Regions from separate parts of the Psychrobacillus sp. FSL H8-0487 genome, predicted to be linked through region 1. Evidence: a T-box and tRNA genes for the amino acid it is inferred to sense, from the RefSeq annotation. Region 1 holds a T-box; the other regions hold tRNA genes.
The links. A T-box is a leader RNA that pairs with one kind of tRNA and senses whether it is charged. The one in region 1 lies ahead of alaS (alanine--tRNA ligase), so its partner is inferred to be a tRNA-Ala.
Positions count from the first base shown of each region.

Region 2: it has a tRNA-Ala gene. The T-box ahead of alaS (alanine--tRNA ligase) is inferred to sense a tRNA for this amino acid. The anticodon was not compared.
Region 3: it has a tRNA-Ala gene. The T-box ahead of alaS (alanine--tRNA ligase) is inferred to sense a tRNA for this amino acid. The anticodon was not compared.

Region 1 covers NZ_JBBOZA010000001.1:2,318,239-2,320,492, reverse strand. Annotated here, with positions in the region: gene recD2 (SF1B family DNA helicase RecD2) at 1-630, shown strand, start outside; T-box leader at 667-880, shown strand; gene alaS (alanine--tRNA ligase) at 987-2,254, shown strand, end outside.
Region 2 covers NZ_JBBOZA010000001.1:3,605,937-3,608,190, reverse strand. Annotated here, with positions in the region: rRNA gene MHI47_RS18440 (23S ribosomal RNA) at 1-16, shown strand, start outside; rRNA gene rrf (5S ribosomal RNA) at 205-320, shown strand; tRNA gene MHI47_RS18430 (tRNA-Asn) at 725-799, shown strand; tRNA gene MHI47_RS18425 (tRNA-Thr) at 812-884, shown strand; tRNA gene MHI47_RS18420 (tRNA-Val) at 1,045-1,120, shown strand; tRNA gene MHI47_RS18415 (tRNA-Tyr) at 1,141-1,224, shown strand; tRNA gene MHI47_RS18410 (tRNA-Gln) at 1,231-1,305, shown strand; tRNA gene MHI47_RS18405 (tRNA-Ala) at 1,324-1,396, shown strand; gene MHI47_RS18400 (GNAT family N-acetyltransferase) at 1,502-2,092, shown strand; gene rocF (arginase) at 2,163-2,254, shown strand, end outside.
Region 3 covers NZ_JBBOZA010000001.1:94,507-96,760, forward strand. Annotated here, with positions in the region: rRNA gene rrf (5S ribosomal RNA) at 1-107, shown strand, start outside; tRNA gene MHI47_RS00450 (tRNA-Val) at 132-207, shown strand; tRNA gene MHI47_RS00455 (tRNA-Thr) at 221-296, shown strand; tRNA gene MHI47_RS00460 (tRNA-Lys) at 305-377, shown strand; tRNA gene MHI47_RS00465 (tRNA-Leu) at 406-490, shown strand; tRNA gene MHI47_RS00470 (tRNA-Gly) at 508-582, shown strand; tRNA gene MHI47_RS00475 (tRNA-Leu) at 598-686, shown strand; tRNA gene MHI47_RS00480 (tRNA-Arg) at 702-778, shown strand; tRNA gene MHI47_RS00485 (tRNA-Pro) at 784-860, shown strand; tRNA gene MHI47_RS00490 (tRNA-Ala) at 873-948, shown strand; rRNA gene MHI47_RS00495 (16S ribosomal RNA) at 1,128-2,254, shown strand, end outside.

The DNA.
Region 1 (2,254 bases):
AATACGGATGGAAAACGAAAAGAAATGATTTTTGGGGAAACTATTTTTCGTATTGGGGATAAGGTACTTCAACTCGTCAATCAACCAGAAAGTCATGTATTTAATGGCGATATGGGAGAAGTTATTAGTATTTTTAAAGCTGCAGAAACAGTCGAGAAAAAAGAGATGCTAATTGTGTCATTTGATGGTAATGAAGTAACCTATGAAAAAAATGATTTAAATCAGCTGACACTTGCTTATTGCTGCTCCGTTCATAAGTCACAAGGTAGTGAATTTCAAACGGTTATTATGCCTATCACGAGAAGCTATATGAAAATGTTAAGACGAAATTTACTGTATACAGGGATTACGCGCGCTAAAAACTTTCTCATTCTTTGTGGGGACCCCGAAGTATTTAAGTTTGGAGTAGAGCGAACGGATGATCTTCAGCGATTGACTACATTAAAAGATCGTTTAACGCATACAGAAGAAGCAGAACCCGCAGAAGAGAAAGAGTTAAAAAGTGATACTGAAACTAGAGCGAATCAAACAGATTTGACCTATTTAACTGCAGAGAATTATCATGTAGTTGACCCTCTAATAGGGATGAATGGTGTCACTCCGTATCAATTTATGGACACAGACAATTGACACAAGCCCATTTGTTTTTTATAATCAATTGCATATAGTAAAATGTTGACGGAGAAAGTACTAATTGTTATCTGACTAGAAATGGATTCCTTGGCTGAAAGAATTCACTGACCTAACAAATAGGAAAGCTACTCCTGAGTGCAGTTAAAACCTGTCGTATGGCCGCGTTAAGGCTTCTTGAGAGACATAAGTAGAATTATCTACTGTGTAACTAGGGTGGTACCGCGAAACAATAGCTTTCGTCCCTTTTTTAGGGATGAGGGCTTTTTTTTATTGTTTTGGTTTTTAGATATCACTTGTGAAGTGATTGGGATTACTCGCGGTCGAAGAATACAAATTATTAGGAGGAACTAAACATGAAACAATTAACAGGTGCTCAAATTAGACAAATGTATTTAGACTTTTTTATCGAAAAAGGACATTCCCAGGAACCATCAGCTCCACTTGTACCAATCAATGACCCGTCATTACTATGGATAAATAGTGGTGTAGCAACACTTAAAAAGTATTTTGATGGACGTGTAGTACCTGAAAATCCACGTATTACAAATGCGCAAAAGTCTATTCGTACAAATGATATTGAAAACGTTGGGAAGACAGCAAGACATCATACTTTCTTTGAAATGCTAGGCAACTTTTCTATTGGAGACTACTTTAAAAAAGAAGCGATCCAGTATGCATGGGAGTTTTTAACGGATGCAAAGTGGATGGCATTTGAACCAGAAAAATTATCTATTACGATTCATCCCGAGGACGAAGAAGCATATAATATTTGGAAGGATGAAATTGGAATTCCGGAAGAGAGACTTATTCGTTTGGAAGGGAACTTCTGGGATATTGGGGAAGGTCCAAGTGGTCCGAACTCAGAGATTTTCTATGATCGTGGAGAAAGCTATGGTAATGACCTAAACGATCCTGAATTATATCCAGGTGGAGAGAACGACCGGTATTTAGAGATTTGGAATTTAGTGTTCTCTGAATTCAATCACAATCCAGATAATACGTATACTCCTTTACCAAAACAAAATATTGATACTGGTATGGGCCTAGAGCGTATTACAAGCGTAGTACAAGATGTGCCAACAAATTTTGATACTGATTTGTTTATGCCAATTATCCGTCAAACTGAACACATTTCTGGGAAGTCATATCGTGCAAATGATGTGGATGATACGGCATTCAAAGTAATTGCTGACCATGTTCGTACAGTAGCTTTTGCTATTGGTGACGGTGCATTACCATCCAATGAAGGTAGAGGTTATGTCCTTAGAAGATTACTTCGTAGAGCAGTTCGTTTCGCGAAACAATTAGGGATTGAAAAACCATTCCTACATGAGCTCGTTCCAGTAGTTGGAGAAATTATGCAAGACTTCTACCCAGAAGTAACAGAAAAACAAGATTTCATCATGCGTGTTATGAAAAATGAAGAAGAAAGATTCCATGAAACACTTCATGATGGCCTAGCTATATTGGAAAAGGTTATCGAGGAACAGCAATCAAAAGGGGAATCTTACATCCCAGGAACCACTACTTTCACTCTATACGACACGTACGGTTTCCCAATTGAATTAACGGAAGAATATGCAGAAGAGGCGAATATGACCGTCGACCACGAAGGCTTCAA
Region 2 (2,254 bases), 1.3 Mb from region 1:
TCGAGGACTTAACCAAATTTGTTTAACGTAACAATGTCGTTTATCCAGTTTTGAGTGAACAAGCACTCTAGTTTACATGAGGGTTTCAAGATACAAGCAGTGCTAGGAAACAAGTGAGAGAAGGAAGGAACGTACTAACGTACGTGACTGACAGATCGAATGAAGTTGACAACGCAATGCGCCGTATATTGGAAGCCGAATAAGTCTAGTGATGATGGCGAAGAGGTCACACCCGTTCCCATACCGAACACGGAAGTTAAGCTCTTCAGCGCCGATGGTAGTTGGGGGTTTCCCCCTGTGAGAGTAGGACGTCGCTGGGCACCAAAAAGAAGTCGTTACCGAGTTATATCGGTAACGACTTCTTTGTGTTTACAGAATTAAAATAAGCTGCAGGCAGTTACTGAGAAAATAGAGAGGGCTAGAAGCGTAGGTATACGTGAGAAGCGAGCGAGTGTCGCTTACGAAGACTTTAATGCTGCGTGCAAAAAACGTTATTGATAGAGTCGGCAACGACTTTTCGTGCTTTTCTTAAGTAGCTATTAGTGAATACAAACGATTAAAATTTATAAATTCCTGTTTTATTAACATAAAAAAAATCTAAATATATGCTAGTCAAAGATATATTTTAGAGTAACATAAGTTGTTGAAATATACTTTTAATACAGGCTTGAAATTTTAAATAGAGTTGCTATAATTATACTTGTACTTTAAAATAATTAAACGTTCCGAAGTAGCTCAGTGGTAGAGCAATCGACTGTTAATCGATTGGTCGTAGGTTCGAGTCCTACCTTCGGAGCCATTTTTTTGTTTTGCTTCCATAGCTCAGTAGGTAGAGTGCTTCCATGGTAAGGAAGAGGTCACCGGTTCAAATCCGGTTGGAAGCTTCTCATTAATTTATTTTAAGGAAAAAACTTGTCCTAATGTCAGATATATGATATTATAGTTCTTGTCTGGTTTTCATTTAAATAAGAAAATACTTTCAACAGAATGTATAATAGTTTTTCCAGATGGAATGCTATAACGTACTAGATTTTATAAAACCCAGGAGGATTAGCTCAGCTGGGAGAGCATCTGCCTTACAAGCAGAGGGTCGGCGGTTCGAGCCCGTCATCCTCCACCATAATATTTAAATTTAGCTTTGGAGGGGTAGCGAAGTGGCTAAACGCGGCGGACTGTAAATCCGCTCCTTAGGGTTCGGCGGTTCGAATCCGTCCCCCTCCACCAGTTTAATGGGGTATAGCCAAGCGGTAAGGCAATGGATTTTGATTCCATCATGCCCTGGTTCGAATCCAGGTACCCCAGCCAACTTTTTCAAATAGTATTGGGGCCTTAGCTCAGCTGGGAGAGCGCCTGCCTTGCACGCAGGAGGTCAGCGGTTCGATCCCGCTAGGCTCCATAAATATAGTAAAACTCTTTCAACCTAAAGTTGAGAGAGTTTTTTTATGGGTGAAAATACTTTTCAATATAGTGCATTTTCCTTTATGATGAAATAAAAAGCGAGGTGTACAATTTGACTGAGACACTAACCTATGGGGATGTAACCTTACGTCCATTACTAACTTCAGATAGTGGAGCATTGTGGGAACTGTATGAACCCAAAATTTTTGAATTTATGTTAAATAAAATAGAAAACAAGCAACAGCTAGAAAAGTGGTTGGCAGTTGGTATTCACCAAATGAATGTTGAGGGGACAGCTCTTGCATTTGTAGTAGAAAATACAGAAACAAAAGAAATTATGGGTACCACTCGTATTTATGGAATAGACCAGACAAATTATAGTTGCGAGATAGGCTCTACTTACTATGGGAAACAGTATCAGCGTACACACGTAAATACGACGTGTAAATATTTATTGTTAAAGTATTGCTTTGAGCAAATGGGGACAATTCGTGTTCAGTTTAAAACAGATGAGTTAAATGTATCTTCTCAAAGGGCAATTGAACGAATTGGCGGTGTAAAAGAGGGTATACTGCGAAATGAACGGATACGATCTAATGGTTTTGTTCGAAATGCGGTTGTCTACTCTATTACAGATAGCGAATGGTCGGAAGTGAAATACAAGCTAGTTCAATTAATGAATAAATATTCGTAATTATGCTTGGTTGAGCCAAACACCCTCTAGCATTTACAATAGATGTAAGAACTAAAGGGGGCATAAAATTATGAATAAATTAAATATATCAATTATCGGGGTCCCAATGGATCTAGGGCAAAATAGACGAGGTGTCGATATGGGACCGAGTGCTATACGATA
Region 3 (2,254 bases), 2.2 Mb from region 1:
GATAGCGAAGAGGTCACACCCGTTCCCATACCGAACACGGAAGTTAAGCTCTTCAGCGCCGATGGTAGTTGGGGGTTTCCCCCTGTGAGAGTAGGACGTCGCTGGGCTTGCAATAAAATTATATATCCCATGGAGGATTAGCTCAGCTGGGAGAGCATCTGCCTTACAAGCAGAGGGTCGGCGGTTCGAGCCCGTCATCCTCCACCATATATTTACTCCTGCCGGAGTAGCTCAACTGGTAGAGCAACTGACTTGTAATCAGTAGGTTGAGGGTTCAAGTCCTTTCTCCGGCACCACTTTTTTCGAGCCATTAGCTCAGTTGGTAGAGCATCTGACTTTTAATCAGAGGGTCGTAGGTTCGAATCCTACATGGCTCATCACTTTTTATAGTGAATTATATTTTTTGCGGGTGTGGCGGAACTGGCAGACGCACTAGACTTAGGATCTAGCGCCGCAAGGCGTGGGGGTTCGACTCCCTTCACCCGCACCATTTAATTTAATAACCGAGCGGAAGTAGTTCAGTGGTAGAACACCACCTTGCCAAGGTGGGGGTCGCGAGTTCGAACCTCGTCTTCCGCTCCAAAGATTCACTAAAGTGCCGGGGTGGCGGAACTGGCAGACGCACAGGACTTAAAATCCTGCGGTAGGTGACTACCGTACCGGTTCGATTCCGGTCCTCGGCACCACTTTTTTGAAACATTGCGCTCGTAGCTCAATTGGATAGAGCACTTGACTACGAATCAAGAGGTTGCAGGTTCGAGTCCTGCCGAGCGCACCATATAACGGGAAGTAGCTCAGCTTGGTAGAGCACTTGGTTTGGGACCAAGGGGTCGCAGGTTCGAATCCTGTCTTCCCGACCAGTTATTATTTTCGGGGCCTTAGCTCAGCTGGGAGAGCGCCTGCCTTGCACGCAGGAGGTCAGCGGTTCGATCCCGCTAGGCTCCACCATGAACATTGAAAACTGAACATGCAAAACGTTAAGAAACATAGCTTTCAACTAACTTGTTAGGATGATAGCAAAACAATTTTGGACATCATTTAATGATGATGCCAGCAAAACAAAATGAGCTTTTAAACTAGTTCTAATTTGTTCGCTTTCAATGTGCTCTGCATACTGGAAGTGAACTATTATGGAGAGTTTGATCCTGGCTCAGGACGAACGCTGGCGGCATGCCTAATACATGCAAGTCGAGCGAATGACGAAGAAGCTTGCTTCTTCTGATTTAGCGGCGGACGGGTGAGTAACACGTGGGCAACCTGCCCTGTAGATTGGGATAACTCCGGGAAACCGGGGCTAATACCGAATAATCCATTTCCTCTCATGGGGAGATGTTAAAAGACGGTTTCGGCTGTCACTACAGGATGGGCCCGCGGCGCATTAGCTAGTTGGTGAGGTAACGGCTCACCAAGGCGACGATGCGTAGCCGACCTGAGAGGGTGATCGGCCACACTGGGACTGAGACACGGCCCAGACTCCTACGGGAGGCAGCAGTAGGGAATCTTCCACAATGGACGAAAGTCTGATGGAGCAATGCCGCGTGAGTGAAGAAGGTTTTCGGATCGTAAAACTCTGTTGTGAGGGAAGAACAAGTATGAGAGTAACTGCTCGTACCTTGACGGTACCTCATTAGAAAGCCACGGCTAACTACGTGCCAGCAGCCGCGGTAATACGTAGGTGGCAAGCGTTGTCCGGAATTATTGGGCGTAAAGCGCGCGCAGGCGGTCCTTTAAGTCTGATGTGAAATCCCACGGCTCAACCGTGGAAGGTCATTGGAAACTGGGGGACTTGAGTACAGAAGAGGAAAGCGGAATTCCAAGTGTAGCGGTGAAATGCGTAGAGATTTGGAGGAACACCAGTGGCGAAGGCGGCTTTCTGGTCTGTAACTGACGCTGAGGCGCGAAAGCGTGGGGAGCAAACAGGATTAGATACCCTGGTAGTCCACGCCGTAAACGATGAGTGCTAAGTGTTAGGGGGTTTCCGCCCCTTAGTGCTGCAGCTAACGCATTAAGCACTCCGCCTGGGGAGTACGGTCGCAAGACTGAAACTCAAAGGAATTGACGGGGGCCCGCACAAGCGGTGGAGCATGTGGTTTAATTCGAAGCAACGCGAAGAACCTTACCAGGTCTTGACATCCCGCTGACCGGCCTAGAGATAGGCTTTTCCCTTCGGGGACAGCGGTGACAGGTGGTGCATGGTTGTCGTCAGCTCGTGTCGTGAGATGTTGGGTTAAGTCCCGCAACGAGCGCAACCCTT